Regions from separate parts of the Vreelandella sp. V005 genome, predicted to be linked through region 3. Evidence: predicted binding sites of a transcription regulator. Region 3 holds the regulator's gene; each other region holds the start of a gene.
What was found. The regulator sigma-54, encoded in region 3, starts transcription at its own class of promoters, with help from an activator protein. The targets are predictions, from matches to a motif close to TGGCACNNNNNTTGCTNT.

Region 1 (10,262 bases), on a different contig from region 3:
ACCTCTGTTTTCGCGAAATTGGTCACTAAGCACTATGGTTAATTCAATCTAATTTTGTTGAACGCTTCCGCTTAAGCGTTATTAGCGGTATGCCAACATCAAGGAGCGATGTGATGACCATGACGGTTGGTGAATTATTTATCGCGCTAGTGACCATTGCGTTAGCTCTTTTAGCCAGCAATGCCCTGCGGCTATGGCTACCCTGGATAAGACGGCTCTTTCTGCCCAGCTCGGTCATTGGCGGGTTACTGCTGTTAGTGATGGGTCCTGATGTGCTGGGCCAAGCCCTTCCCACCTTTTTTGAAGAGAGCCCTGGGCTATTTCCTGCCTATGTACAAGAGAGCTGGGCAGCACTGCCGGGGCTATTGATTAACGTGGTATTCGCCGCACTGTTTATTGGCAAAACAATCCCTGGACTACGCACTATTTGGCTACGCGCCGGGCCCCAGGTCGTGGTCGGCCAAACCATGGCGTGGGGGCAATACGTTGTCGGCTTGAGCCTAGCGCTATTGGTACTGGTGCCGGTGTTTAATATGAACCCTATGGTGGGGGCATTAATCGAAATTGGTTTTGAAGGTGGCCATGGCACCGCAGCCGGCATGGCAGGCACTTTTGAAGAGCTAGGTTTCGAAGAGGGAGCGGATCTTGCCTTGGGCTTGGCAACGGTAGGCATTGTCGCCGGGGTGTTGATAGGTACCATGCTGATCAATATTGCTGCGCGCCGGGGGATCATCGCCCTTAACGATGAGAGCAAAGATGCTGATCACCCCGATGATCTAATGCGCGATGACGAGCGCCCTTCCACTGAAGAGTTCAGCGAGTTCAAAAAAGACTTAGCCCAGGAAGCAGGGACAACGGACCCTCTCAGCTTACATATTGGCTTAGTGGGTATCGCCATTGTGATTGGCTGGCTAATACTTTCGGGCTTACAGTGGATTGAACAAAGTACCTGGGCAAGCGACGGAGGCTTGGAAATTCTTGCCCATGTACCGCTGTTTCCTATTGCCATGATTGGTGGGGTCATCGTTCAATTAGTGGTCATGCGGTTTGGGCTGGAACGTCATGTCTCTAGTCGCACTATGTCCCGCATCGCTGGCACCGCGCTCGACTTTACGATTGTAGCGGCCCTCGCCACCCTCTCGCTCACGACCCTAGGCGAGTATTTTATGCCATTCCTGCTCCTTTCAGTAGCAGGTATTGCTTGGGGCTTGTTTGTGCTGATTGTGATCGCGCCACGCGTCATTCCTGAAAACTGGTTTGAACGAGGGGTAGGTGACTTTGGCCAGTCGATGGGGGTAACGGTTACCGGTCTACTGCTAATGCGTATGGCAGACCCTAAAAATGAATCTGGGGCGTTTGAAAGCTTTGGTTATAAACAGCTGATGTTTGAACCGATTGTTGGCGGTGGCCTTTTTACCGCCGCCGCCCTGCCATTGATAGCCGAATTTGGGGCGCTAGCCGTGCTTATTTTTACCGCCCTATTAACCTTAGGCTGGCTTGCATTCGGGCTATTTTACTTCGGCCGCATGGTGCCAGATCGTGGCAAAGGCCGCTGGAAGAGGGAACGCGATTAAATCGCTTCACCTCACCAAGAACCGAAACGCCCGCTCAAAGCGGGTGCTTCTGTCTTTAACTTAAATTATCATTGAAAAATAGTGACTTAGATATCCGGCGGCATATCATCGCGCTCGTCCAGGCTGGCCATGAATGACGTTTTAAACATCATGTACACACCCACCCCCGAAAACCCTAAGAACAAAATAAACATGCATAACATCAATGCCATCGCCATAATCTTGTCCCTGATAGTGTGCGGTCGTTACGTTGACGTTTTCTAACCGCTGCATTTTTGGTTTCCAAGAAAGGATAGACCAAAACACACTTTTTTTCTGTACAAAGGCTATGCAAAATCAAGAGGGTGACATAAATAACTATTAAAATCAGCTACTTATAAAATTATAAGCACGCAAAAAGACCACCTCATTTTCACAAGATGGTCGTTTTGCACCGATTCCATTCCCTGGTCTGATGAACAGCGCCTCCCTGCGCTGCAACCAGTGAGTGGGCGGATTGTCCTTTAACGTCCTGTTGGTCTCACGGCATCCTGCCTTCCATTTGCCTGTCAACCCACTCACTTAGTTACTCATAACACTTATCAAAAAGGCTTAATCTAAAGCGGATAACTAAATAACTATTTAGTAATTGCAGACATTGCGCCAAGCTGTGCCAAAAATTAATAATAAATATAAAAAACAAACACTTAAAAAATAAAGCACTGCCGATAGGCCAGCCTACATACCCCTACTTTATGTGTAGAACTGGCACATGCGACATAAACAAGCGCTGAATAGCCTATTTATCTGCCTAAAACGTTCTAAAACAATGGCGAAACGCTTCAACAGCGATTATTTTGCTTACGCACCGCAACGCTTTGCTATAAAAAGAGTGAGCGGGCTGATTTATGCAGCCACCCCTCACTCCCCTACTTTCGGAGATCGCTATGAAACGTACTATTGCGCTTTGCATCCTCGTCCTCACCACCCTGCTGGTAGTCAGCGGTTGCAACACCATTCGGGGTGCAGGTGAAGATATTGAACAAGGTGGAGAAGCGATCCAACGTTCAGCGAGCTAAACGTGATGATGACGGTTTATTTGTCCCACGGGCTGGAGAGCGGCCCAGCGGCACTTAAAATGCAGGCATTAAAAGGCGTTGCGGAAAAAATCGATGACTGTGAGCCGGTGGTGATGGACTATCGCGGCATCACCGAGCCCCAGCAACGTCTTCAACACTTGTTAAAGGTGTTAAGCGAGCGCGGTGACGACCCCGCGCACCGTGTGCTGGCAGGTTCTAGCCTGGGTGGGTGGCTAAGCGCTGCCGTTAGCGCCCAACAGCCCGTGTTAGGCTGTTTTTTATTGGCACCAGCGTTGGGCTTAGCTGACTACCCTGAAACGTCACCTACCATTCAGGCGCGCCTCACGCACATCATTCACGGCTGGCGTGATGATGTCGTTGCCCCTGAGCCGGTGATTGAACGTGCCCGTCACCAGCGGCTGTCGCTAAGAATGGTCGATGACGATCACCGCCTACACGCCAGCCTCGATACTATTTTGGTCGATTTTGAGCGTTTTCTTAGACAGTGCAGCGCGCTCTCTCAGGAACAAGCGTAAACATCCATAAAACAAACATTCGACACAGCGCCTCAAAACCTATACAAATGATGTACATCACATTATAGATAACGAGGCTACTGCTAATGTTTGGCATGTTTAAGCGCGACCCAAAAAAGAAACTTCAGCAAGACTACGAACGTAAACTGCAAGCGGCGATGGAAGCGTCTCGTAACGGCGATATGCGTGCCAACGCTACCCTAACCGAAGAGGCTGAAGCGATATTGGCAGAGATCCAGCGTCTCGAGAAGTAGCGTGACGCTCAGCCTAGACCGATGCAGGCTTTTATCTCACCGATGAATCACCTTTACTCGTCGGCCAGCGCTGGCAGCAGTGTTTTCAGTTTGCGTGTCAGCGTGTTACGGCCCCAGCCAAGTAGTTCAGCGGCCTCTCCTTTGCGCCCACCGGTATGCTTTAAGGCGGTTTCAATCAGAATCCTTTCGAAATCGGGCACCGCCTCTTCCAAAAGATGGGTATGGCCTTCGGCCAGGGCATGATCCGCCCAGTCGCGAAACGCCGTTCGCCAGTCCCCCTGGGCACTGCTTTCAGAAGCACTGGGCGAACGCAGTTCCGGGGGAAGGTCCTCCACCAAGATTTCACGTCCGGAGGCCATGACGGTTAGCCAACGGCAGATATTTTCTAACTGCCGCACGTTACCGGGCCACGGCAAGCGCGTGAGATGCGCCTCCGCTTCGCTGGTCAGTACCTTGATATCGGTGGTGAGTTCTTTCGCTGCTTCGGCTAAAAAGTGCCGGGTCAAGCGAGGAATATCTTCACGCCGCTCGGCAAGTTTTGGCAGATGTATACGGATCACGTTTAAACGGTGAAACAAATCCTCACGGAAACGGCCATCATCGACCAGCACCTCTAAATTTTGGTGGGTCGCTGCGATAATACGCACATCAACGCGTACCGGCGTATGGCCACCCACGCGATAAAACTCACCATCCGCCAAAACCCGCAGTAACCGCGTTTGCGTTTCGGCGGGCATATCACCAATTTCATCTAAAAACAGCGTGCCACCGTTGGCTTGTTCGAACCGCCCTTGGCGCTGCTGTGCTGCCCCTGTAAAAGCGCCCTTCTCATGGCCAAACAGCTCCGATTCGATCAAGTCGCGGGGAATCGCCGCCATGTTCAACGCGATAAACGGTTTACCGGCGCGCGGGCTATGCTGATGCAGCGCTTGGGCCACGCGCTCTTTACCGGTGCCCGACTCGCCGTTGATCAAGACCGTGATATGCGAGTGAGAAAGACGCCCAATGGCGCGAAATACCTCCTGCATCGCGGGCGCTTCACCGATGATTTCGGCGTTTAACCCCTCGGGCACGGTCACCGGCCGCTGGCGTTCACGGGCGTGCGCCACCGCACGGCGAACCAGCGCCAAGGCTTCATCAACGTCAAACGGTTTGGGCAGGTATTCGAACGCCCCGCCCTGATAAGAGGCAACGGCGCTGTCCAGGTCGGAGTGCGCGGTCATCACAATCACCGGGAGGTCGGGATGCGCCTCGCGTACGCGTGCCATTAAATCCAGGCCATCGATGCCTGGCATGCGAATATCGGTGACCAGTACGTCAGGGGGGCTTTCGAGTAGACGTGTCAGCGCGACATCGGCACGTTCAATACACTCAACGTCGAGATCGGGTTGCGCCAACGCGCGTTCCAACACCCAACGGATAGCGCGGTCGTCATCGACAATCACCACCCGCGCAACATCGGTACGTGTAGCCTCAGTCATGACGCTTCTCCGGTAAAATTATTACCAATGGAATCAGTAATCGAAATTCGGTGTGTCCGGCTCGTGAGTCGCATTCAATCAATCCTTGATGTTGGTGCAAAATCGACTGGGCGATCGATAGTCCAAGACCGCTGCCTTCCGCGCGCCCCGATACCATGGGGTAGAAAAGTGTTTCCTGCAGTGCATCGGGAATGCCCGGGCCGTTATCGATCACCGCCACTTCACTGACTAACCGGTGGCGTTCGGCGCCAAGGGTAAACTGGCGCCGAGCGCGGGTGCGCAGTATTAAGGTAGGCTCAGGGGTTTGTGCATCGCTCATGGCCTGCACGGCGTTGCGCGCAACGTTGAGTACCGCTTGGATCATTTGCGCTTCATCACCAGAAAGGTCGGGCAAACTAGGATCATAATCACGGCTAATCATAACGCTGGGATGCTCGGCAATTAGCAGTGCGCGTACGCGCTCCAGCACCCGATGAATATTGACCGGCTCATGCTTGAGCATTCGGTTAGGGCCCAGCATGGAGTCGACCAGATCTCGCAGGCGATCCACCTCTTCCACGATGATATGGGTATATTCACGCAGCGACGGATCGTCTAAATCGCGCTCCAGCAACTGCGCCGCCCCACGAATCCCCCCGAGCGGGTTTTTAACCTCGTGAGCGAGGCCGCGGGCCAAAATTTTGATGGTTTCCTGGCGTGTGGTCAGCGCTTCTTCCCGGGAGATTTGCATTAACCGATCCCGCGGCTCGACCTCTAACAGCAGTTCGTCGTCAGATAAGGGCGTTACCGTATAGTCGACGGTGAGTGGGTCACTATTGAGGGGCGTGATACGCGCCTCGCGCTGGGTATAGGGATGAAAGGCGTCACGCGCTTTGGCCAAGACATCATCGATGCTGACATCACCCCCCAGCAGCGTATCCAGACTGATCCCTTGAACACGGCTTAGGCTGACCGCCAATAAGGCTTCAGCGGCAGGATTCATCCAGCGCACACGCAGCTCGCCGTCTAGCAGCAGCACCGCCGTGGTGAGATGTTCAAGCAAACGCTGATGCATGGTGGTGTCCTGAGAAATTACGTCTTCCATCGCCGTTACCGATCTACAGGTGGATGTTCATTGAGAGAACTGCAAAAAGCGCGCCAATTACGTCTTTATGCCTAGTTGCACGGCTTGCGGGCATAGCAGCCACCGGAGGTGAATCGTTTTAGCGCACTCACGGCGCTAAATGCGCCCACTCATGCACTATTTTAGTGCAGACGATTTTTTTACTAGCCCTTTTAAGGAACTGTAATCGTTACCGCGGGCGTGCGGTGCTGTAAACGCTGGCTGCTATCGAGTAACTCTGCTTGAAGTTCGTGCTGCCCTGCAGGTAGCCCCGTTAACCAGAAAACATCGCTGTGTAGCGCGGTTTGGCTAATTTCACCATTCACTAACAGCCGCACTTGGTGGTCTTCACGCAGGGGGGGCGCAATGGCCACTTCCACCGCGGTGCTTCGCTCTGTCAATCGTGCGCCTTGCTGGGGCACAGCAATCGAAAAGTGGTCATAAGGCATGAAGGGCTGCCCAGGCTTTCCGCGCGGGCGCACCGCCGCGGGCGTGGTTTCTCGGACAGTGGAGATCGCTGTCCTTAAAGCGGGCGGCAGACTAGGCAGTGGCGTCAGTTCTAATGCCTCGCCACCGCGGTCCGGATCATCGGTAAACGTAACGTTGCCGTGCTCATCGGTGACCCGGTAAACCGTTTGCCCGAACGCCGCGCCACCCACCACCCCCACACCTAAAAAAGTGATCAGCACGCTGCTTACCACGACTGCAGTGACCTTGCTCATAGCCTCCCCTTAAAACGTTTCTTAGCTCCCAGTAACAAAAAAACCCCGCCGTAGCGGGGTTCTATTAGCCATCATTGTGACCACCCCTGGCTGATGGTAACAGCCAAGGGCGAGTAACGCTGATTAGCAGCTGTACTTAACAGCTGTAATACATATCAAACTCGATGGGGTGCGTGGTCATACGAATACGCTCCACTTCTTCCATCTTGAGCTCGATGTAGGCATCGATCATTTCGTCGGTGAACACGCCACCTTCGGTCAAGAACGCACGGTCAGCATCGAGTGCTTCCAAGGCTTGATCCAGGCTGTGCGCCACGGTCGGCACGGACTTGCCTTCTTCTGGCGGCAGGTCGTACAGGTTTTTGTCCATGGCATCGCCAGGATGGATCTTGTTCTTAATACCGTCGATACCGGCCATCAACATGGCAGAAAACGCCAGGTAAGGGTTAGCCGTCGGGTCAGGGAAGCGCGTTTCAACACGCTTGCCTTTCGGGCTAGCGGTATAAGGAATACGGATAGAAGCAGAACGGTTGCGGGCGCTGTAGGCCAGCATAACCGGCGCTTCAAAACCTGGCACTAGACGCTTGTACGAGTTGGTAGAGGCGTTAGTAAAAGCGTTTAGGGCACGAGCGTGCTTGATGATACCGCCGATGTAGAAAAGCGCCATTTCAGACAGGCCCGCATACTCGTCACCCGCGAACTGGTTTTGGCCATCTTTCCAGAACGACTGGTGCACGTGCATACCAGAACCGTTGTCGCCGACCAGCGGCTTCGGCATGAAGGTCGCTGTTTTGCCGTACGCGTGTGCCACGTTGTGGATCACGTACTTCATTTCCTGAACTTCGTCAGCTTTCTTCACCAGCGTGTTGAATTTAACGCCGATTTCGTTCTGACCCGCGTTGGCAACTTCGTGGTGGTGAACTTCCACAGTCTGGCCAATCGCTTCTAGCGTGTTACACATAGCGCCACGAATATCGTGGAAGCTGTCAACCGGGGGAACCGGGAAATAGCCGCCTTTAACGCGCGGGCGGTGGCCTAGATTGCCGCCTTCTACCTGATTGCTAGTCGCCCAAGCGCCTTCGTCAGACGTGATTTTATACATGGAGCCCTGAATGTCGGACTTCCAGTGTACTTCGTCAAAAATAAAGAATTCAGGCTCAGGGCCGAAGAACGCAGTATCGCCCAGGCCAGTGGACTCCAGATACGCTTCAGCGCGCTTGGCGATGGAGCGTGGATCACGGTCATAGCCCTGCATAGTGGCAGGCTCAATGATGTCACAGCGCAACACTAGCGTGGCATCTTCGGTGAAGGGGTCAAGGTAACCCGTACCGTCTTCCGGGCTCAGAATCATGTCAGATTCGTTGATACCCTTCCAACCTTCGATTGAAGAGCCATCAAACATTTGGCCATTCTCAAAAAACTCTTCGTTCACATCACGGGCAGGCACGGTCACGTGCTGCTCTTTGCCGCGGGTGTCAGTGAAACGCAGGTCTACCCACTTAACATCATGTTCTTCAATTAGCGCGAGAGTCTTGGCTGACATAGTGTCCTCCGGTATGAGCGTGGCTTAAAGCTAACGACAGTAAGCTACCGATAAAAGTGTTGTTCGACAAAATACGCGCTAAACCGCACGTTTGTCATTCTTGTTCGCTCAACGTTTGCCTGGCATTTGTGAACAAATCGCTCAGCGAGCTTTTCAGACCGGCTATCGTTTTAGCACGACGCAAGGCTTATGCCTACGATCCGCTAGCCGTTTACAAATATAATGCAGAGAGCATGCCAACACTGCACCAATATGGCATAAAAAAACAGCAACTAATTGTTTTAAAAACATTATTAATTGCACATTTATGCCTCTTGATGTTGCATTGACGCATGAATAGGCGTGTTGAAACATTCAAAGCAAGCATTACGCACCAAAAAAGATCAAAAATAAATATAAATGCACCAAACAAGAGCGTTAAAAATACTGAGTCCTCTTTTTTGGCTCACAAGTTTTTTTCCTTGCTACGCAAATAAGCCAGATACTACAATAAATTACAATTTGATAGATTTGCTCACAGTTGGAGTCGGCAAATGGGATCGGTCTGCTTTATCGTTGATGCCATGGTGACGGGTGAAATGTTGCCACGCCATTTGAAATCCATTCGTGAATCCGGCGTCGCCGACCACTTGCTACCCATACTGGTAACGAGCACCCAAACCCATGCGCGCTTGAATTCGATTGAACAGCGTTACCACACCCACTGCTTGGTGACGCCTTCCCTACCGCTAGGCACACGCCTCAATAAAGCGGCATTTGCCAGCCAGGCTGAATGGCTAATCATTGCACTTCAAAAACAGCCACTGCCAGCTAGCCTATGGGGATCGCTTTACCCTCAACTGGACACCTACAGCCTAGACGCTTTAATTGTTGGCTTTGCTCAGCCGTCGTTTTCAGAGCGGATTCTGCGCCGCCTACTAGCGAGCGCGCTGCTGTTACCGCCCTACATTGCGGTAAGACGGGTTTGGCTGGAACGCTTAGGTGGATTTGACCCTGATCTGGATAATGGCAGAGCAATTGAGGACTTCTTACAGCGCTTACATGCCTGCCCCACCCGTCTGAAAACGTTCAGCAGCCACTTACTGAACCAAGTAGAAGTGGAAGAAGACATCACACCGCCGCCTCACACCCCCAACCCGGCCTATACCCCACCGCAGCCTTAAAGGGCCGGTGCCGCGCTTACGGTTACTCTCTTACTTACCTTTTTGTTAATCCTCTTAACGCCCTGTGAGCTGCGTCTTTGCCTGCTATGGTGACCAACTCAAGGCCTAATTTACCTTTAACCGCTTACCAAATAAAATCGCGCCCAGCATAGTGGTATTCGCCACTTTATTCAGCGCCACCGACCCCACCACACCCACCACGATCAATACCAGCGCATACACCCCAATCGGCAACGACAACGGCTCAACCATCAGATCAGCAAGCACAAAGAACATCGGGTGGGCCAAGTAAATACCAAAAGAGTACACATTGATGTGGCGCACCCACCGCGGCGCGGGCAACCCGGCCATAAAGCGCATGGCGCATAGCGTAAACAGCACAAAGAACGGAATCACCCATACCTCTTTAGAGGAAAACTCCAGCCAACCCGCGAAAGTAGCCGCCATGATCAGCGCCACCAGCAGCACTAACCACAACGGGTGCGCCAACTGCTGCAACCAGATAGGCCGCTCAGCGAACACATGCTCAGGATCCAATGGGTAGTAACGTACTAACACCAACGCCAGGAAAAACACATAGATCCAACCCAGAGGGGCAATCCATAGCAAGTAGCCGGGCAAATCGACATCAAACCAGTACGCCAACCCCCAGTACGCCATGCTGATCACACAGGCGCCCCACAGCCACGGCACTGGATTCAACCGCCATAGCTGCCAGCGCGTGAACAGCCAATACGCCACGTAAAACTGCATCGCAATGATCAAAAAATAGCCATGCCAACCCGCATAGACGTAATACTCAACGGCATTGGTCACGAATCCTACCGGC
Region 2 (10,262 bases), on a different contig from region 3:
GGTGGCAAGGTACTGCTCGTTGTGGGGGTTCAGGCCGGTGGTGATCGGTAAGCGCTCGACTACATTCACTCCATCGCGGGTCAGGGCATCCACTTTGCGTGGATTGTTGGTCATTAACCGTAGAGAGGTGATGCCGAGGTGGTTGAGCATGGGCACGCACAGATCATAGCGGCGCATATCGGCGCCAAAACCAAGCTGCTCGTTGGCTTCGACCGTGTCGGCCCCTTGATCCTGCAGATGATACGCGCGGATTTTGTTTAACAGGCCGATCCCACGGCCCTCTTGGCGCAGATAAAACAGCACGCCGCGCCCCTCTTCTGCAATGCGCTTGAGCGCTTCCTGCAACTGATAGCCACAGTCACAACGCATCGAAAAGAGCGCATCGCCGGTTAAACATTCAGAATGCACTCGCCCCAGTACCGGCACATCACCGGTCACATCACCCAACGTTAAGGCGATATGATCCTTGCCGGTGGCCTCATCTTCGAAGCCATGCATTGTAAAGGTTGCCCAGGGGGTGGGCAGTTGAGAAGCGGCAATGAAGCGAATGGTCACAGGTTACCTCGCTGATTGACCAAACCAGTTAACCACACCAGTGTTGGCAAAGTGGGCAAGCATTCTAACAGGAAGCGGCGCACGCCTCACGATGGCAACGCGGCTAAAACCGGTTAATTAGCAGAGAAAAATTGGCTGGGTGCGACGATTTTTGCCATCGAGTACGCCGCCCTTGCGCCTATCTTCAAGTACAATTGCCCCATACGATCCAAAGTGCCTATACCCAGTACTTGTCTCAAGGACAATGCGGGCAAATTTCTTAAGAGCAAGTATTTATGACCACCACACCGCTGCAAAATGACCGCTTCCTTCGCGCCCTGGCGCGCCAGCCCGTTGACCGTACCCCGGTATGGATGATGCGCCAAGCGGGTCGCTACCTGCCGGAATACCGCGCCAGCCGTGCCGATGCAGGCAGCTTTATGGACCTCTGCCGTAACCATGACCTGGCCTGCGAAGTCACCATGCAGCCTTTAGAGCGCTACCCACTGGACGCGGCCATTCTGTTTTCTGACATTTTGACCATTCCAGATGCGATGGGCCTGGGGCTCTATTTTGAAACCGGCGAAGGCCCCAAGTTTCGCAAAACCGTGCGCACCCAGGAAGAAGTCGCAGCACTGAGCGTGCCCGACGCCGAGCGTGACTTGGATTACGTGATGCGGGCGGTGTCGACCATTCGCCGCGAGTTGAACGGCCGCATGCCGCTGATCGGCTTCTCCGGCAGCCCCTGGACTCTGGCGACCTACATGGTGGAGGGCGGCTCCAGCAAGGATTTCCGCCACCTGAAAACCATGCTTTACGATACGCCGGATACCATGCACCAGTTGCTGGATACGCTGGCGCATGCGGTCACCGACTACCTGAATGCACAGATTCGCGCCGGCGCCCAGGCAGTACAGATTTTTGATACCTGGGGTGGCGCGCTCTCTACACCGGCTTATCTTGAATTTTCGCTGCGCTATATGGAGCAGATCGTTTCCGGACTGATCCGCGAACACGACGGTCGCCGCGTGCCGGTGATTCTGTTCACCAAAAACGGTGGCCAGTGGCTTGAGCATATCGCCTGCGCCGGTGCCGATGCGCTGGGTATCGACTGGTCTACCGAGCTTTCCAACGCGCGCGCGCGGGTGGGCCACAAAGTCGCCCTGCAGGGCAACCTGGATCCTAACGTACTGTTTGCCCGCCCCTCGGCTATCCGCGCTGAAGTGGCGCGCGTGCTGGAAAGCTACGGCCATGGCCCGGGCCATGTGTTTAACCTGGGCCACGGTATCAGCCAGTTTACTAACCCGGATAACGTCACTGCCTTTATGGAGGCGCTGCACGAGTTAAGCCCGCAGTATCACCGTGATATTCCAACGCAACCCAACACAGCGCACTCAGGAGCCAATTGATGAGCGAATTACGCGACGACCAGTGGTTTACCGAAATTTTTGACAGCCACGGCAGCGCTTTCTCACTGAAAATCTCTGAAAAACTGCTGGATGTGCAGAGCCAATACCAACACCTGGAGGTCTACGCTACCGAGACCTACGGCAACCTGATGGTGCTGGATGGCTGTGTAATGCTGACCGATCGCGACAACTTTCTCTATCACGAAATGATTGCGCATCCGGCGCTGTTTACCCATCAAGACCCTAAGCGGGTGGTGATTATCGGTGGCGGCGACTGCGGGACGTTAAAAGAAGTGCTGCGTCACCCCAGCGTGGAAAAAGTCACTCAGATCGATATCGATGAAGAAGTGACGAAAGCGTCTGAACGCTTTTTCCCGACATTGGTTGAATCGAATAACGATCCGCGCGCTGAGCTACTGTTCGCTGATGGCGTTAAATGGGTGGACGATGCACCGGAAGAGAGCATTGATGTCCTCATTATCGACTCCACCGATCCGGTCGGCCCTGCCGAAGGGTTGTTCAAAACCGATTTTCTCAAGCGCTGCCACCGCATTTTAAAAAGCGGTGGTGTGATGGTGCAGCAGAGTGAGTCGCCGCTTTACCACACGGGCTCGATCATTCGTGCGCTACGTCACGATATGCTTGAAGCGGGTTTTGACAGCGTCGCCACACTGCCCTTCCCGCAGCCGGTATACCCTTCAGGCTGGTGGAGCGTGACATTGGCGGGTAAATCCACCGACGTTAATGCCTTCCGAGAGCAGGCAGCGGCCAGCCACGACCTGCCGCTTGAGTATTACAGTGTTGATGCCCACCGCGGTGCACTCGCCCTGCCGCCGTTTATGCGCAAGGCGTTTTCCGCCGAATAAGCGCTCTTCACTGCTGCATTTCTGTCACCGCTCACCGCAGCTTGCTCTAGAAAGGTGCAAAGCGAGGTGGGCGGTAACAATTTTTGCACCTAGACGTTCGTCTCGAATTGGTTGAGTAGCGTTGAAAAGCGCTGAATGTGCGCCTGTACCCTTGTTGGCATCTTCCTTGCTAGGTTTAGTTACATGCTACGGCATGCATGACTATTTCAATGACTGATTTCAATAACCAATTTCAAGAACTTCGAGGGAAACTAAATGTTCAATAAAAAACACCTGGCGCTTCTGGCGTCCGCTGGCTCACTGAGCCTGGCGGGAATGGCGACTGCTCAAGCCGACACGTTGGAAGATACCATTGAGCGTGGCGCCGTTCAGTGTGGTGTGAGCGATGGTTTGCCGGGCTTCTCAGCCCCGGATGACGACGGTAATTGGCAAGGTCTGGATGTTGATGTATGCCGTGCCGTAGCCGCAGCGGTTCTCGGTGATGCAGACGCCGTTAACTATATTTCTCTAAATGCCGTTGAGCGCTTCACTGCCCTGCAGTCTGGTGAAGTTGATGTACTTTCACGTAACACCACCTGGACCACGACGCGCGATACGACGTTGGGCCTGAACTTCACCGGCGTTAACTTCTACGACGGCCAAGGCTTCATGGTTTCTCGCGATCTGGGCATTACCGGCGCCGATGAGCTTAACGGTGCGTCTATCTGTATTCAGTCGGGTACTACCACCGAGCTGAACCTGGCTGACTACTTCCGTGCCAATGACATGGAATTCAACCCGATCGTATTCGATACCTCTGAACAAACCGTGGGTGGCTATCAAGCCGGTCGCTGTGACGTTCTGACCTCTGATACCTCACAGCTCGCAGCGCTGCGTATTCAGCTAGATGATCCGGAAGGCTCGATGATTCTGTCTGACGTCATCTCTAAAGAGCCGCTGGGTCCTGTGGTTCGTCAGGGTGACGACCTTTGGTTCAACATCGTGAAATGGTCGCTGTTCGCGATGATTAACGCCGAAGAGTACGGCGTCACCAGTGAAAACGCTGAAGAGATGCTGAACTCTGAAAATCCTGATGTTGCTCGTCTGCTAGGCCAAGACGGCAACTACGGTGAAGGCATGAACCTTGAGGCTGACTGGGCTTACAACATCATCAGCCAAGTAGGTAACTACGCAGAAAGCTTTGAACGTAACGTGGGTATGGGCTCCCCGCTTGAAATCGAGCGCGGTGTCAACGCCCTGTGGAACGATGGCGGCTTCCAGTACGCTCCCCCGATTCGCTAAGCGTCTCGCTTGACCCCGGCCCGCCGTCCTCTTTACAGGTATCTGTTTAAAGGGCATGGCGGGCCATCTGATTGACCTTCCGTGTAGCGGAGACGCCATCCATGTCTGTAAGACCCAACATTCGCCCCGCCGGCCACAAGCCGCCGTTTTGGCGAGACCGCGCTAAGCGCGCACTTATTTTTCAAATCATTTTGGTCGCCGTTGTAGCGGCTTTCCTGATCTATATTATCGGCAATACCCAAGCCAACCTGAACGCCCGCGGCATTACCACTGGCTTAGGCTTTTTGAACAACACAGCCGGCTTTGGTATTGGTCAAACCTTGATTGAGTACTCTTCTCAAAGCACCTACGGCCGCACCTTCGTCATTGGCTTGCTCAACACGCTGTTGGTGGGAGGGCTGGGGGTTATTGCTGCCTCGATTATCGGTTTTATCGTCGGTATCGCGCGGCTATCGCCCAATTGGCTGATCGCTAAGTTAGCCAATGCCTATATCGAAACTTTCCGTAATATTCCGCTGCTGCTGCAGATTTTCTTCTGGTACTTCGCGGTGCTGCGCACCTTGCCTAGCGCCCGGGAAAGCATGGCGTTTGGCGAAGCCATTTTTCTCAACGTACGCGGACTTTACCTGCCACAACCGCTATTTGAATCTGGGTTTGGGCTTATTCCTATCACGTTTGTGGTGGCGATCATGGCTAGCATTGCATTGATTGTCTGGAATAAACGCCGCCACGAAGCGACCGGTAAACGCTTACCGGTTTTCTGGATGTCGCTAGTGATTATTTTCGGCCTGCCACTGCTAATACTGGTGGCCACCGGCGTTCCGGTGACCTGGGAAATGCCGGTACTGCGTGGCTTTAACTTCGGTGGCGGGATAACCATCATTCCGGAGTTCTTGGCGCTATGGCTGGCGCTTTCCATTTATACCGCGTCGTTTATTGCGGAGATTGTGCGCTCGGGCATTCAAGCGATCCCCCATGGCCAAACCGAAGCGGCCCAAGCACTTAGCTTGCCGCGCAAGCTCGTTCTGCGCCTAGTGGTAATCCCTCAAGCCTTGCGCGTTATCATTCCGCCGCTGACCAGCCAGTATCTCAACCTGATTAAAAACTCCTCCCTGGCCACCGCCATTGGTTATCCCGACTTGGTGTCGGTTTTTGCTGGCACCACGCTCAACCAGACCGGTCAAGCAATCGAAGTCATTGCCATGACCATGGCGGTCTATCTCATCATCAGCTTGCTGGTGTCCATGTTCATGAACTGGTTCAACGCTCGCGTTGCGCTGGTAGAACGCTAGGCCGGAGGCGACCCCATGATTCACAATAAAGAAACCATACCTCAGCGTCCGGCGCCTAAAGGCACGATCGGTCCGATTGCCTGGCTACGTGGCAACCTGTTCAATGGTCCGATCAATAGTGTTTTCACGCTGTTGGGCCTGTACGTGCTTTACCTGCTCGTGGTGCCAACGGTTCAGTGGGCGTTTATCGATGCCAACTGGGTGGGAGACAGCCGCGAAGACTGCACACGGGCGGGCGCCTGCTGGGTGTTCGTCAACGCGCGTTTCTCCCAGTTCATGTACGGCCTCTACCCAAGCGAAGAGTATTGGCGCGCCAACATCGTGTTTGCCATGTTTGCAGGCATTATTGCTTGGATGGTCATCCCCCGCCTGCCCTTTAAGCGCTGGATGGCCCTATTTGCGCTGGTGATCTTTCCGGTCATCGCCTACGTGTTACTCCACGGCGGCTACTTCGACCTACCGCGGGTATCGACCCACCGCTGGGGCGGCTTGATGCTGACCCTGCTATTGGCCAGCGTGGGCATGATTGGCGCATTGCCGATTGGCATCGTGCTCGCCCTTGGGCGACGCTCGAACATGCCCATCGTCAAAACCTTCTGCGTGATTTTCATTGAGTTCTGGCGCGGCGTACCACTGATTACCATTCTGTTTATGGCCTCGGTAATGTTGCCGCTATTCCTACCCTCAGAAATCAGTGTGGATCGCCTAGTGCGTGCCCTGATCGGCCTCACACTGTTCCAAAGCGCCTACATGGCAGAGGTTATTCGCGGTGGTTTGCAGGCGATACCCAAAGGCCAGGATGAGGCCGCCGCAGCATTGGGTATGACGTACTGGAAGCGGATGGGGCTGATCGTGATGCCTCAAGCCCTAAAGATGATGATTCCGGGTATCGTTAATACGTTTATCTCCCTGTTTAAAGATACCACCCTGGTGATGATCATCGGGCTGTTTGACCTGCTGGGCATTGTGCAAGCGGCGCTTTCCGACTCGCGCTGGTTGGGCTTCTCGATAGAGGGGTATGTATTTGCGGCGTTCGTGTTCTGGATTTTCTGTTTCAGCATGTCGCGCTACAGCCAGTACCTGGAACGCAAGCTTAATACCGGCCATAAGCACTGATGCCGCATCTCTTTACGATTTAAGTAGGATTTCAACATGACACAAGCAGCCACCAACACCACTGACGCCAGTACTTCTGACCTGATGGTCGAGATGCGCAACGTCAACAAGTGGTACGGCGATTTTCACGTACTGCGCGATATCTACCTTGAAGTAAAACGCGGCGAACGGATCGTGGTATGTGGCCCTTCGGGGTCGGGTAAATCAACGCTGATTCGCTGCATTAACCACCTTGAAGAGCACCAAAAAGGTGAAATCGTGGTGGGCGGCGTTCCGCTCACCCAAGACGTTAAGCGTATTGAGCAGATTCGTCGAAGCGTAGGTATGGTGTTTCAGCATTTCAACCTGTTTCCTCACTTAACGGTGCTGGAAAACTGCTGTATCGCGCCAATGTGGGTTCAGAAGAAGCCCCGTAAAGAAGCCGAAGCGCTGGCCATGGAGTACTTACAACGGGTACGCATTGCCGAACAGGCCACCAAGTACCCCGGGCAGCTTTCGGGCGGGCAGCAGCAGCGCGTGGCCATTGCACGCTCCCTGTGCATGCACCCTGACGTCATGCTGTTTGACGAGCCTACTTCGGCACTCGACCCCGAGATGATCAAAGAAGTGCTGGACGTCATGATCGAGCTTGCTGAAGAGGGCATGACCATGATCTGCGTGACCCACGAAATGGGCTTCGCCAAGACCGTGGCCGACCGGGTGATCTTTATGGATCAGGGCCAAATCATTGAAGAGAACGCACCCGAGCCTTTCTTCAATAACCCGCAGTCTGAGCGCACCCAGCTGTTCCTGAGCCAGATTCTTGGCCATTAATCCACAGCCCGCAGACAAAGCAGCTGTTGATAAGTACGTCATCATGGGCCTCATTTGAGGCCCATGATGTTTTAAAGTGTTAAAACATATCAAACCACACACCTATCATTGCGACCTACACCCTATGTCATTGCGAGCGAAGCGAAGCAATCTCGGGGTTACACCACTACAAACACGCTTGCTTCGTCGCTCCGCCCCTCGCAATGACGTGATAAAAAAAGAGGTAATCGTATGATTGAAAAGCTGTTTATTGACCGGGCACCACAGCCCATCGCGCCCTTTTCTCACGCCTGCCGCGTAGGCGACTTGGTGTTTATTACGGGACAAATGCCGACGGTACCGGAAACCAACGAAATGCTGCTGGGTACTTTTACCGAGCAGACGCACCGCGTGATGCAGAACTTGGCGATCGTGCTGGAAGAAGTCGGCAGTGCTTTTGAATATGTCGTTCAATCCCGCGTCTTTATTACCAATATGGGCCACTTTGACGAGGTTAATAAGGTCTACGCGAGCTATTTTCCCCAACCATTGCCTACCCGTACCTGCATTGGGGTGACCGGTCTGGCGGGCGGCGCCGATGTGGAAGTCGATATGATTGCCTGGATTCCACCTGCTAGCGACAACACCTAAGCGCCTATTAGGGCTAAGCGTTTATTAGGGTCACGCTAGCGGGAAGCAGTGCTGGCTGTTCACGGTGTTGGGTAAGGGGCTTCTTGGCCAGCACCGTGAGCAGAATTTGCAGCGGGTCCCCGTGACTGACTAGCAGGATGGTCTCACCGTCGTATTGCTGTTCTAACCCTTCCATTACGGCGCTCATTCGCGCCGCTACTGAGCTAACGGCTTCCACCTGATGCTGACAATGGCCGGCATCAAGGCTGTCCAGTGCCCATACGTCAGGATAATGCGCATCAGCCTGCCCTTCGAAATCGCCAAAAAAACGCTCTCGCAAGCGTTTATCAACGACCCTCTCAAGCTTAAAAGCGCTTGCCACCCGAGCAGCCGTTTGTGTCGTTCTTAAAAAATCGGAATGCACGACTCTGCTGGGGGCGGGCCAGCCCCACTCGGCTACCGCCTGTGCAAGTTGTTGCTCGCCCATAGCCGAAAGCCCGAAATCATTAAGACCGCGCTCGGGACTACTAATAATTAACCCCTGTTGATTTGCCTGGCTATGGCCGTGGCGCATCAATAAGTAGCGATTGCGCCAATGGTCGAAGAACGGCTGTAAAGTATTTGACATAAATTTGTCATAACCCCTAGATTGAAGGTGTCTGTTTTCGAAAATAACCATCCCTCACGCGGAATGTCCACTTATGAACCATTTTTGGTTTTCATTCGAGGCAAACCGAAGTGAAGAGCAAACGGCATTATCCATAGCAAGCGCACAATAATAACCGTACAAACGAGGCATACCATGGCAACTTCGCTCTTCCGCAAGCGCCCGCTTGCGATGCTTACCGCCGCATCACTTCTACCGCTCGCCCTGCTCACAACGCCTGCTTTCGCTGAGTGTGAACGTGGCGACTTGGACGCCATTTATTGCGACGAGGATGGCAATATGGTCGCTGATCGTCCGTCTGACGAATCTGAGTGGGTTAATCCCGATACGCTGATCTTTGCCTATACCCCGGTAGAAGACCCGGCCATTTATTCGGATATCTGGCAGCCGTTTATCGATCATTTGGCTGAAGTCACCGAACGGGATGTGCGCTTCTTCGCAGTGCAGTCCAACGCGGCGCAAGTGGAAGCCATGCGCAGCGGAAGGCTGCATATCGCCGGGTTCTCGACCGGTCCCACGCCGTTTGCGGTGAACTTGGCGGGTGCCGTGCCGTTTGCGTTGATGGGCTCTGATAGCGGCCAGTTTGGTTACACCCTGCAACTATTTACCCATGTCGACTCGGATATTCATGAGGTTGAGGATCTTAAAGGCAAGCGCGTCGCCCACACCTCACCCACCTCCAACTCGGGCAACTTAGCCCCGCGCGCCCTGCTGCCTGAACTCGGCATTACACCCGATGAAGATTACGAAGTGGTCTACTCGGGTAGCCACGATCAGTCGATGCTGGGCGTGGTGGCCCAAGACTATGACGCCGCCCCGGTCGCTTCTGAAGTGGTCGAGCGAATGGCCGCCCGTGGCCTCTACGATGAAGAGGACGTGCGGCTGATTTTTGAGTCTGACCGCTTCCCCACTACATCTTATAACTACGCCTATAACCTGCACCCCGATCTGGTCGAAAAAATCGAAGAAGCCTTTTTCAGCTTTGATTTTGTTGGCACCGAGCTAGGCGAGGAGTTTGAAGGCGTCGAGAAATTCATTCCCATTAACTACCAAGATAACTGGAAGGTGATCCGCACCATTCAGGCGGCCAATGATGTGAGCTATACGCCAGACAACCTGGAAGAGTAAACGTAACGCACCGCCGTCGGCGGTGCGGTTATTGTCTCGACGATGGAAGCGGACACATGCTGGAAATTACTAATCTGGTCAAACGATATGGCCACGATGAAGCCGTGCTGAAAGGGCTGGATCTCAGGGTAGAGGGAAACAGCGTTGTTTCTATCGTAGGCGCCTCGGGTGCGGGTAAAAGCACCCTACTGAGATGTATTAATCGTCTAGTCGAGCCAACCTCCGGCTCAATCAAACTCAACGGCAATGAGCTGGTGAACCTTAAAGGCGCTGACTTGCGACGAGCGCGCCGCAAAATCGGCATGGTGTTCCAGGGCTTTAATTTGCTGGATCGTTTGACCGTGATGGAGAACGTGCTGGCCGGGCGCCTGGGCTACGTCAATCTCTACCAGGCGATTTCGCGCCGCTACCCGCAAGCGGATATTGAGCGCGCGTTTGTGCTGATGGAGCGGGTGGGCATCGCGCATTACGCTAACAAGCGCGCGGATGAGCTCTCCGGTGGCGAGCGTCAGCGGGTCGGTGTGGTGCGCGCACTGATGCAGGAACC
Region 3 (10,262 bases):
AGCGCTTCGATCCAGGCAGCAGTTGAAAAAGCACTGGCGATTGCCCGTTATACCGGAGAAGACCCCGCCGCAGGATTGGCCGATGCATCACTAATGGCTTCTGAGCTGCCGGATTTAAAAGTGCATTATCCTTGGTCGCTGACCACGGATGAAGCGATTGAGCTGGCGCTTGCCTGTGAACAGGCGGGGCGTGACGTTGACGGTATCTCCCAGTCAGATGGCGCGTCACTCTCGAGTGGCGAAGGCGTGCGCGTTTATGCCAATAGCCACGGTTTTCTGGGCACTCAAAAAGGCAGTAGCCATTCGCTGTCGTGCATGCTGATCGCCCAGGATGCGAGCGGTATGCAGCGCGACTACGACTACACCTCTGCACGCGACCCGAAGGCGTTGCGTGACCCTAGCGAGGTAGGGCGCGAAGCGGCTGCGCGTACGCTGCGCAGACTGGGGGCCCAGCGTCCGCCAACGGGTACTTTCCCGGTACTGTTTGACCCCTCGCTCTCCAGTGGCTTGATCGGGCACTTGCTAGGCGGCTTGGCAGGCGGCGCTTTATATCGGCAAGCCTCGTTTTTGTATGACCGGCTCGACACGCCGCTGTTTCCTAATTGGTTCAGTTTGGAAGAGCGGCCAATGGAGATCGGTGCAACGGCCAGTTCGCCATTCGATGGCGATGGGGTACAAACCCGTAACAATCGCTTTATCGATCAAGGCCGCATTGCCAGCTATATGCTTTCCTCCTACAGCGCTCGCCGGCTGGGGATGCAAACGACGGGTAACGCTGGCGGGGCGCGCAACGTGCGTTTAGCGGCGCCGCTGCAATCACGCGAAAGCCTGCTGCAAGAGATGGGACGGGGTATTTGGGTAACAGAATTGATGGGGCAGGGCGTTAACGGCGTTACCGGTGACTACTCCCGCGGCGCAGCAGGCTTTTGGGTCGAAAACGGGAAAGTGCAGTATCCGATCGAGGAGTTCACCATTGCCGGGAACCTGGAGCGGATGTTTGCTGGGTTGGTCGGTATCGGTGATGACACCGATACCCGCGGCAGTGTGCACACGGGTAGCTGGTTGATTGATGCCATGACGGTGGCTGGTGACTAACCCGTTAGAAGACGGCTACTGATCTTCTTCAAAGCGAGCATCGAACAGCGCTTGAATAGCATCAAGCGCCTGTTCGGCGTCATCACCTTCGGCGTTAATGGTTAGCTCCGTGCCATAAGGGGCGGCCAGCATGAGCAGCGACATGATATTAGCCGCGTCAGCTACCTGTTGCTGTTTGTGAACGCGAATGGTTGCCGTGAATAGTTGGCCGCATTTAACCAGTTTGGTTGCCGCGCGTGCGTGTAAGCCACGTTGATTGGTCAGTGTAAGTATTCTTTCTGGCACCCTGGTTCCTTTTCGCCGAGTGGTGTCATTAATGGGTAGATGCGCTTAAGACGTTGCTGGCTGCTCGCCGGTTTGAGTAGCAGCAGGCGGAGCAGCTGGCTGTTCGCTTAATGTGTACTGCAGACCTAATTCGCGGTGACGCAGTTGAATTTCGCCCATGCTGTGTACTAATCGCTCTGCTAACTGTTCAACCATATAGACCGAGCGGTGTTGCCCGCCCGTGCAGCCAATCGCAATAGTCATGTAGCTGCGTTGGCTATCTTGATAAGCGGGTAGCCAGCGCTCAAGCCAAGCCTGAATATCGTTACTCATGGCGTCCACGATAGGGTAGCCGCTTAAGAAGGCCACTATATTGGCATCGCGACCTGTGAATTGGCGAAGGGTAGGATCCCAGTAAGGATTAGGTAGGCAACGTACGTCGAAAACCAAGTCAGCATCCAGCGGAACCCCACGCTTATAACCAAACGACTCCAGTGTCAGTGTGAGCTTATCGCGCCGTTGATGTGCCACTTGGTCGGTAATCCGGCGGCGTAAATCGTGAACCGATAGCCGTGAAGTATCGATCAATAAATCAGCCAGATCACGAATATCGTGTAGCGTCTCTTCTTCTTTATTGATGGCTTCTTCAAGTGTCATTTCGCTGTCGCGCGTTAGCGGGTGGCGACGACGAGTGGCGGAGTAACGCTCAAGTAATATGCGCGCATCCGTGGTCAAATAGATCACTTGAAAATTAATCTTACGTTGCCGCAGCTCCTCTAACATAGAGGGCAGTCGTTCCAAGGCGCCAGGCAAGTTGCGCGCGTCAATGCTGACCGCTAAATGGGCACGGTCGCCTTGGTCGCGTAGTTGGTCCACCAACGAGCCCAGCAGCATGGCAGGGAGGTTATCAATCGCATAATAGCCAAGGTCCTCAAGCGCTTGTAAGGCGATAGATTTACCTGAACCAGAGCGGCCGCTAATGATCACAAGTTGCATAGAGTCTCTCTTTGCTTTGATCAGCAAGCTGCGTTGAGGGTGGTGAAGTTAAACTTCCCCGCCATAAGGTACTGCAGGCCTCAGGCTATTACGGGGAGGTTTGATCACGAATTTTGGCGGTAAGTAACTCAAGTAATTCGCGCTGGCTGCCTGCTTTACGTAGCTGCTGACGGGTACCTGAATCGTTCATAATGGTGGCGACTTGCCCAAGCAGTGAGAGATGCGTGTCATCCGCTTCCTCTGGCACCAATAATACGAATACCAAGTCAACGGGGTCGCCGTCGATGGCGTCAAAATCAATGGCTTCTGTGAGCTTTAAAAACCCCGCAATGGGAGTAGTGCAGTGTGGGCTACGCGCATGAGGGATAGCCACGCCATTACCAATGCCGGTGCTGCCCAAGCGCTCGCGGCCGATTAAGCGGCTGAACACTTCTTGGCTGTCCAGGCTGGGAGTATTTTGGGCAATAAAGGTGCTGAAAAACTCCAGCACCCTTTTTTTGCTGCCCCCGGGGACGTCAAAAAGAACCCGTTCCGGGGGGAGTATGGTTTCCAACGTCATTGAATTAACGCACGCCAGCGCCTTGGGCGCGAGCTTGTGCTTTTTCCTTATGTTTAACAAGTTGACGGTCAATTTTGTCCGCTAACGCGTCAATGGCGGCGTACATATCACTGTCTAGGGCTTCGGCATGTAAATCAGCCCCTGCTGCATGCAGTGTACAGGCGGCTTGCTGGCGCTCTTTCTCCACCGATAGGGTGACTTGCACCGTGGTTATATTGTCGTAATGGCGCTCTACACGTTCAAGCTTTTCGTTGACATAGTCACGCAAGGCGTCAGTCAGTTCTACGTGATGACCAGTGATATTAACTTGCATTGACGTACTCCTTATCCATCGGACTGTACTTCGATTGTAACCCTTTTTGCCGTATTGCAAAGCCCTTGTCGAGAGTTTCCCCTTAAACGTTGACCAGCGCTAGCGTAAGCGACGGCGTTCACTGGAAGAGGGAATGCCCATCGCTTCGCGATATTTTGCCACCGTACGGCGGGCTACCTGAATTCCCCCCTCGCCTAATAGTGTTACTAAACGACTATCAGAAAGTGGTTTGCCGGGCGGTTCCTCTTGAATTAGCTTCTTAAGGCGGGCGCGGATCGCGGTGCTTGAGTGGCTGTCACCGTCCTGGCCGCTGACTTGGCTTGAAAAAAAGTATTTGAGCTCAAAAACGCCCCGAGGCGTATGAATAAATTTCTGAGTGGTTACTCGGGAGATTGTCGACTCGTGCATTTCGACGGCTTCGGCGATATCGGCCAGAATAAGCGGTTTCATGGCTTCTTCGCCATGTTCTAAAAAGCCAATTTGTCGTGTGACAATTTCGCGGCCAACCCGCAGCAAGGTATCGTTGCGACTAGAGAGGCTTTTGATCAGCCAGCGTGCTTCTTGCAGGTGCTCTTTCAAAAACTGGTTGTCTTGGCTTTTGTCAGCACGTTTGATCAGGCTGGCGTAATCGGGCTGAATGCGCAGTCTTGGCAGGGCCTCTGGGTTGAGTTCTAAGTGCCAGCCTTCATGGTCATGGCGTACGACGAGATCCGGCGTTACGTAGCTGTCGTCGGTATCGCCATAGGCGCTGCCTGGGCGGGGATCAAGACTGCGTATTAGCAGAATGACATCCGCCAATTGGGCGTCATCGAGCCCCAGGCGGCGCTTGAGCAAACGTATGTCGTCTTTACCCAATGCTTCAAGAAATTGACGCACTAAGCGACGAGCGGGCACCAGTAGTGGTGTGTTATCGGGCAGGGCAGCCAACTGCAGCATTAAGCACTCCCGCAAGTCGCGGGCAAATATCCCCGTGGGCTCGAACTGCTGGAGTTTAAGTAGAATGGTTTCTACTTCGCGCTGGCTGAGCCCTTCGATTCCCTGGTCGCGAAGCCCTTCACGGATGTCATTAAGCGGCTGGGTTAAGTAGCCATTCGCGTCAAGCGCATCGATTAGGCTTTCTGCGACTAGCTGCTCCCTGGCACCAAAATCGGTCATCGCAAGTTGCCACAGCAAGTGCCCATGAAGACTCTGGCCAGCCGCCTGACGCTCGAAGTCAGGGCCTTCGCTGCTGCCGCTGTGAGTGCCAACGTCTTGATAGGTGTCAGACCAGTCGCTGTCGACGGATAATTCGGTAGGAATACTCTCTGACCACTCTTCCTCTTTAGTCTCGCTGACGGCCTGCTCGCTAAATTCATCTTCCTGTTCCAGCAGGGGATTGGCATCCAAGGCCTGCTGAATTTCTTGACGGAGGTCCAGCGTTGACAGCTGTAGCAGGGCAATCGCCTGCTGCAGCTGAGGCGTCATGGTTAGCTGTGTGCCGATACGCAGTTGGAGAGAAGCTTTCATGACCATCTGAGAACCACTCGTTAATCAGAATGCTCCACCCTAGTGTGAGTAGCTCCTGGGCGCAAGTGCAATAAGCATGCCATTGGTAGTAAAGTTGTTGTGGAACACGATTTAGAGGCAAAAAGTTTAGATGCAAAAATCAACTCAGAGGCGAAAATCAGCGCCTAAATAAACGTCTCTCACTTTTTGGTTAGTCAGAATCGATTCGGTTGAGCCGCTGGCGATGATCTGCCCATCGCCCACGATGTAGGCGATATCGCAGATGTCGAGCGTTTCGCGCACGTTGTGGTCAGTGATGAGTACGCCAATATGACGCTGCTTAAGAGCCCGGATGATGGTTTTAATCTCGCCGACCGAAATGGGGTCAACGCCAGCAAACGGCTCATCCAATAATATAAAGGCGGGTTCCGTGGCTAGTGAGCGAGCTATTTCTACTCGCCTGCGTTCGCCGCCTGAAAGGCTCATGCCCAGGTTGTCGCGAATATGCGTGATATGGAAGTCTTCTAGCAGTGCCTCCAGGCGCTGCTCGCGATCGCTGCGGTTAAGCTCTTTGCGCGTTTCAAGTATCGCCATAATATTATCGGCGACCGATAATTTACGGAAAATCGACGCCTCTTGTGGCAGGTAGCCAATCCCCGCCGCTGCACGCTCATGCATGGGAGCGCGGGTGAGGTCTACCTCGTCGATGCCCACTTTGCCTGCATCGGATTTTACCAGCCCCACGATCATATAAAACGAGGTGGTTTTGCCCGCGCCGTTGGGGCCGAGCAAGCCAACCACGCTGCCTTGGGAAATCTCTAAATTAATGTCTTTGACCACCCGGCGACGTTTGTAGCTTTTGGCCAAGTGGTGGGCATACAAGGTTTTGATGGGCGCAGTGTCTGTAGTTGCCAAAGCGTGGCTCCCTATTGTTCGGGCTGAAGCGTCATGCGGATACGCTGGGGTTCGCTGCCGTCTACGTCAGAGCGCGCTTGGATCACTTCACGGTCAATGAAATATTCAAGACGACCGCCGGTAAAGGTATCTGCTTGTTGGATCAATTCGGCTTGGTCTATCAGCTCGACCCGACGCTCGGCGACATGATAAATAATGCGCCTTGCCCAGCCTTCCGTAGGACCTTCTTGCCCTTCGACCTGATGGCGCAAGTAGGCGCGTTCACCGGTCGAGGTGGCGCGGGAGAGCTCACCTGCCTCATTGCGTTCGATCTCTACACGATCGCCTCGTAACTGCATTTCACCTTGACGGATGTTGACATCGCCGCTGTAGACAGCGGTACCCGCGCGCTGATCAAGATCTAAACGATCGGCTTCGACTTCCACCGGGGCCTGACTGTTTTGGGCCAGGGCCGAGAGCGGCAGCGCTAAGGCAAATAGGGCAGTAGATAGCAGTGTTTTCATGGCGAATCCTGTTAGCGTTGCGTGGCCGGAGGGTGCGAGCCACGTACATTATCCGTTAGGCGAACTTGGCTTTCGTTAAGCCAAGCATCCATCCGTGACGCGCTCATTTGCTGGGGCGGCTGTTGCAGCAGCACCGGTGTTTCGCTCCACGCATGTTGGTTTAGTCCGTCATAGTGCAATAATTCAGTATCTAACTGCCAACCCTCATCCGGTGCGATCAGGCGGGCTGATCCTGACAACAGCAAGGCCTGGGTGGCCGTGTTAAGGGTGCCAATATCGGCGCTGGCCAGCCATTGACGGTTTTCGCTGTCGTATAAAATGGCTTCGGGTTCTTCCGTCCAAGTTTCGCTTTGTTGCGGCGTATGGATCAGGCGCGGTGTTTTAAGCGCCTGTAATATTTTGCCATTATCGCCGAACAGGGTTATCTCAGCGTTTTCCAACACGTGGCCTGGTTCTTGGGCCTGCGCTTCGGGATCGATAGTCGTGTCTTGGGGCCCACGCGGGTCGAGCCAAACCAGCAAGGCGCCCAACGCCATTACCAGCCCGGCTAGCCAGGCGCGTGTTTTAAACCGTTTAGTCATTACGTGCGACCGTGCAGGTAAGTATCCAGCACTGCGCCCCAGTGCCCTTGCGACTCTAGCAGCGTGTCACAAATTTCACGCACTGCGCCGTGCCCGCCTAGGCGGTCGGTGATCCAGTCGGCGTGGGTGTGCATGTAATCTGGCGCATTGGGAACGGTGATGCCGATGCCGCAACGCTTGATGGCTGCCAAGTCCGGTAGATCGTCACCGCAGTAGGCAACTTGCTCCAACTCAATATCGAGACGCTGGCAAAGCCCGCGCAACGTAGCGAGCTTGTCTTCGCAACCTTGATGCACCAGATCAATGCCAAGCGAAGCCGCACGCTGGCTAACCATGGGGGAGTCACGGCCGGTCACCAGCGCAACATGGATACCCACGCGCTTGAGTAGTTTCAGGCCATGACCATCTTGCGTATGGAAGGCTTTGATTTCGATGCCGTCGGCCTGGAAATAGAGGCGACCATCGGTGAGGACGCCGTCAACGTCCAGCGCCAATAGGCGAACACGGCGGAGTCGATCAAGTAGCGCGACAGGTAGGGTCATAGAGCCTCCGTTATATTAATGGGTCAAATTGATGATAAACGCCGCTGGTTTAAATGACGCCGCTGGCGAGCAAGTCATGCATATGGAGCGCCCCAATAGGGCGCTGTTGCTCATCGACTACCGCCAGCGCCGTAATGCGGCTCTCCTCCATAATGCGTACCGCCTCCGCTGCCAGCACATCGGGGCCGATGCGCTTGCCAGGGCGCGTCATGACATCGTCAACGCAAATTTCGCGTAGATTATCGAACTGATCCAGCGTGCGCCGCAGGTCGCCGTCGGTGTAGACCCCGGCGAGGCGGCCATCACTGTCTACCACACACGTAAAGCCTAGACCTTGCCGGGTAATTTCCAATAGCGCATCGCGCAGCGGGCTGCCCAGTGGCACTTGTGGCAGGCGCGCGCCGTCATGCATCAGGTCTCTTACGCGTAGCAGCAAGCGTTTGCCCAGGCTGCCGCCAGGATGAGAAAGCGCGAAATCTTCAGCGGTAAAGCCGCGCGCTTCCAGCAATGCGACGGCCAGGGCATCGCCAAGCGCCAGGGCGGCCGTGGTAGAGCTGGTCGGGGCCAGGTCGAGCGGGCATGCTTCACGCTCAACACCGCTGTTCAAGTGCGCATCGGCATGGGTGGCAAGCGTGGAAGTGGGGCGCCCTGTCATGCTGACAAGCGGTGTGCCCAGGCGTTTAAGCAGTGGTAAAAGCGCGGTGACCTCGGCGGTTTCACCTGAGTTTGACAGCGCCAACACCACATCGGCGCGCGTAATCATGCCCAGATCACCATGGCTAGCTTCGCCGGGGTGAACAAAAAAAGCCGGGGTGCCGGTGCTGGCAAGGGTGGCCGCTAGCTTGCCAGCGATATGTCCTGATTTGCCCATGCCGGTGACGACCACTCGGCCTTGGCAAGCCAGGATGAGCTCGCAGGCGCGGTCGAAGCTTTCATCTAACTTGGCTTGCAGGCCGCCAATCGCTGCCTGCTCAATTTGCAGCGTACGCAGCGCGCTTTCGCGTAGTAGGCTGGGTGAGGCAAGTGGCTGGCGCATAGCGTTTTCTCTTAATCAATGAACAAATAAAAAGTGATAACCGCCAAGAATAACATTTTGCTACCGCTAATAGGCAGTAATTGGGCCTTAGGCAGTGTTGCTTATCTGCCTCTGCCAACGACTGGCTATTTATTCGCTTTCGCCTGCTGACCCGTTGCGATGCTTTAGCGTTCCATAATGCTTTGTAGCGTTATAGTACAATGTTTGATAATGTTTTAGAAACACTGTTTTATAACCGCGGTAGCAGCAAGATAGGGTATGATGGTTAGCCCAAGCTGCACCCCGTTAAGAGTCAATTGATCCATGACCGATGCGCCTTTTATTGAAATTGAAGACCTCTATTTTTCGCGGGGTGAGCACGAGATTTTCCGCGGCGTTAATATGACGATTCCACGCGGCAAGGTAACCGCCATCATGGGGCCGAGCGGTACCGGTAAAACCACCTTGCTTAAGCTCATTGGGGGGCAGTTGACTCCCGAGCGTGGGCGAATAGTCATCGATGGGCAGGATGTTCATCAGCTCTCCCGAAAGGCGTTGTTTGCCCTGCGCAAGCGGATGGGAATGCTGTTCCAGAGCGGGGCGCTGTTTTCTGATTTAAATGTATTTGAAAACGTGGCTTTTCCGTTGCGCGTACATACCGATTTGCCCAATGCAATGGTGCGCGACCTGGTGCTGTTGAAGCTGCAGGCGGTTGGGCTGCGTGGGGCGCGCCATTTGACGCCTGCGGAACTTTCGGGGGGCATGGCACGTCGGGTCGCGTTGGCCCGTGCGGTGGCGCTAGACCCCGAATTGATCCTGTACGACGAACCTTTCGTAGGCCAGGATCCGATTTCAATGGGCGTGTTGGTGCAACTTATCAAGCGCCTCAATCAAGCGTTGCAGTTGACGTCCGTGGTGGTCTCTCATGACATCAAGGAGACCCTAAGTATTGCCGACTACCTCTATTTGATCGCTGATGGTCAGGTGGTTGCCCATGGTACGCCGCAAACGCTAGATACCAACCAGGACCCACGGGTCAGCCAGTTTATCCATGGTGAGCCCGATGGCCCGGTGCCCTTTCACTATCCCGCCGAGGCGTTTTATCGCGATATTTTGGGCAAGCCACCGATGACAAAGACAGGCTAATTGCTTCAATGCAGGGTAAATACAGGGCAGGGACAAATGCAGTCAAAATTTTCTAACGGCACCGCGCGCATTACCCGACTGGGGCGTCGTGGGTGCGATTTACTGGAAGCATTAGGCCGAGCAGGCATATTTCTTTTTCAATCTGCCATTGGTGTGCCTTCCCGGGAAGGTTGGCGATTGTGGCTGCATCAGATGCACTTTGTGGGTGTGCTTTCCCTCGCCATCGTGCTGGTGTCTGGGCTGTTTATCGGTATGGTGCTGGCACTTCAGGGTTATACCATACTGGTCGATTTCGGGGCTGAGCAGGCGCTTGGACAGATGGTGGCGCTGTCGCTGTTGCGCGAACTGGCACCGGTCGTGGCCGCGCTGCTGTTTGCGGGTCGTGCGGGCTCGGCATTAACCGCTGAAATTGGCCTGATGAAAGCCACTGAGCAGCTGACTAGCATGGAAATGATCGGTGTTGATCCGTTGCGCCGAGTGGTGGCTCCTAGGCTATGGGCAGGTTTCGTGTCCCTTCCCTTGCTAACGGTGGGGTTCAGCGTGGTGGGTATCTGGGGTGGCTATTTGGTGGGCGTCGAGTGGCTGGGTGTGTTTGAGGGCTCCTACTGGAGCAACATGCAGGCCAACGTGGCGTTTATCAACGATGTGGGTAACGGCATGATCAAAAGCGCTGTGTTTGCGCTAGTGGTTACCTGGATTGCCGTTTTTCAAGGCTATGACTTGGTGCCAACGTCGGAAGGAATATCGCGTGCCACGACGCGGACGGTGGTGTATTCGTCGCTTGCAGTTTTGGGGCTTGATTTTATGTTGACTGCCGTCATGTTTGGCGGTCTTTAATGGGTGGAGCA

Region 1: a site for sigma-54 is predicted at 6,026-6,043, ahead of glnL (nitrogen regulation protein NR(II)). Genes of this name have one in related genera too.
Region 2: a site for sigma-54 is predicted at 2,965-2,982, ahead of ACUN8H_RS10425 (amino acid ABC transporter substrate-binding protein). Genes of this name have one in related genera too.

Annotation. Positions count from the first base shown of each region.
Region 1 is NZ_JBQXYA010000004.1:156,295-166,556, reverse strand. It holds gene ACUN8H_RS11920 (sodium/glutamate symporter) at 114-1,574, shown strand; gene ACUN8H_RS11915 (hypothetical protein) at 1,661-1,792, opposite strand; gene ACUN8H_RS11910 (entericidin A/B family lipoprotein) at 2,501-2,632, shown strand; gene ACUN8H_RS11905 (YqiA/YcfP family alpha/beta fold hydrolase) at 2,638-3,168, shown strand; gene ACUN8H_RS11900 (DUF6435 family protein) at 3,255-3,422, shown strand; gene ntrC (nitrogen regulation protein NR(I)) at 3,476-4,903, opposite strand; gene glnL (nitrogen regulation protein NR(II)) at 4,896-5,957, opposite strand; gene ACUN8H_RS11885 (DUF4124 domain-containing protein) at 6,179-6,727, opposite strand; gene glnA (glutamate--ammonia ligase) at 6,864-8,270, opposite strand; gene ACUN8H_RS11875 (hypothetical protein) at 8,804-9,433, shown strand; gene ACUN8H_RS11870 (acyltransferase family protein) at 9,539-10,262, opposite strand, start outside.
Region 2 is NZ_JBQXYA010000003.1:392,196-402,457, forward strand. It holds gene ribA (GTP cyclohydrolase II) at 1-555, opposite strand, end outside; gene hemE (uroporphyrinogen decarboxylase) at 831-1,943, shown strand; gene speE (polyamine aminopropyltransferase) at 1,943-2,809, shown strand; gene ACUN8H_RS10425 (amino acid ABC transporter substrate-binding protein) at 3,065-4,090, shown strand; gene ACUN8H_RS10430 (amino acid ABC transporter permease) at 4,192-5,382, shown strand; gene ACUN8H_RS10435 (amino acid ABC transporter permease) at 5,398-6,498, shown strand; gene ACUN8H_RS10440 (amino acid ABC transporter ATP-binding protein) at 6,583-7,311, shown strand; gene ACUN8H_RS10445 (RidA family protein) at 7,543-7,941, shown strand; gene ACUN8H_RS10450 (histidine phosphatase family protein) at 7,955-8,548, opposite strand; gene phnD (phosphate/phosphite/phosphonate ABC transporter substrate-binding protein) at 8,723-9,715, shown strand; gene phnC (phosphonate ABC transporter ATP-binding protein) at 9,772-10,262, shown strand, end outside.
Region 3 is NZ_JBQXYA010000001.1:84,174-94,435, reverse strand. It holds gene pmbA (metalloprotease PmbA) at 1-1,095, shown strand, start outside; gene ACUN8H_RS00465 (HPr family phosphocarrier protein) at 1,111-1,380, opposite strand; gene rapZ (RNase adapter RapZ) at 1,426-2,355, opposite strand; gene ACUN8H_RS00455 (PTS sugar transporter subunit IIA) at 2,444-2,914, opposite strand; gene hpf (ribosome hibernation-promoting factor, HPF/YfiA family) at 2,919-3,227, opposite strand; gene ACUN8H_RS00445 (RNA polymerase factor sigma-54) at 3,327-4,739, opposite strand; gene lptB (LPS export ABC transporter ATP-binding protein) at 4,878-5,627, opposite strand; gene lptA (lipopolysaccharide transport periplasmic protein LptA) at 5,639-6,130, opposite strand; gene lptC (LPS export ABC transporter periplasmic protein LptC) at 6,142-6,711, opposite strand; gene ACUN8H_RS00425 (KdsC family phosphatase) at 6,711-7,253, opposite strand; gene ACUN8H_RS00420 (KpsF/GutQ family sugar-phosphate isomerase) at 7,303-8,289, opposite strand; gene ACUN8H_RS00415 (ABC transporter ATP-binding protein) at 8,593-9,414, shown strand; gene mlaE (lipid asymmetry maintenance ABC transporter permease subunit MlaE) at 9,451-10,251, shown strand.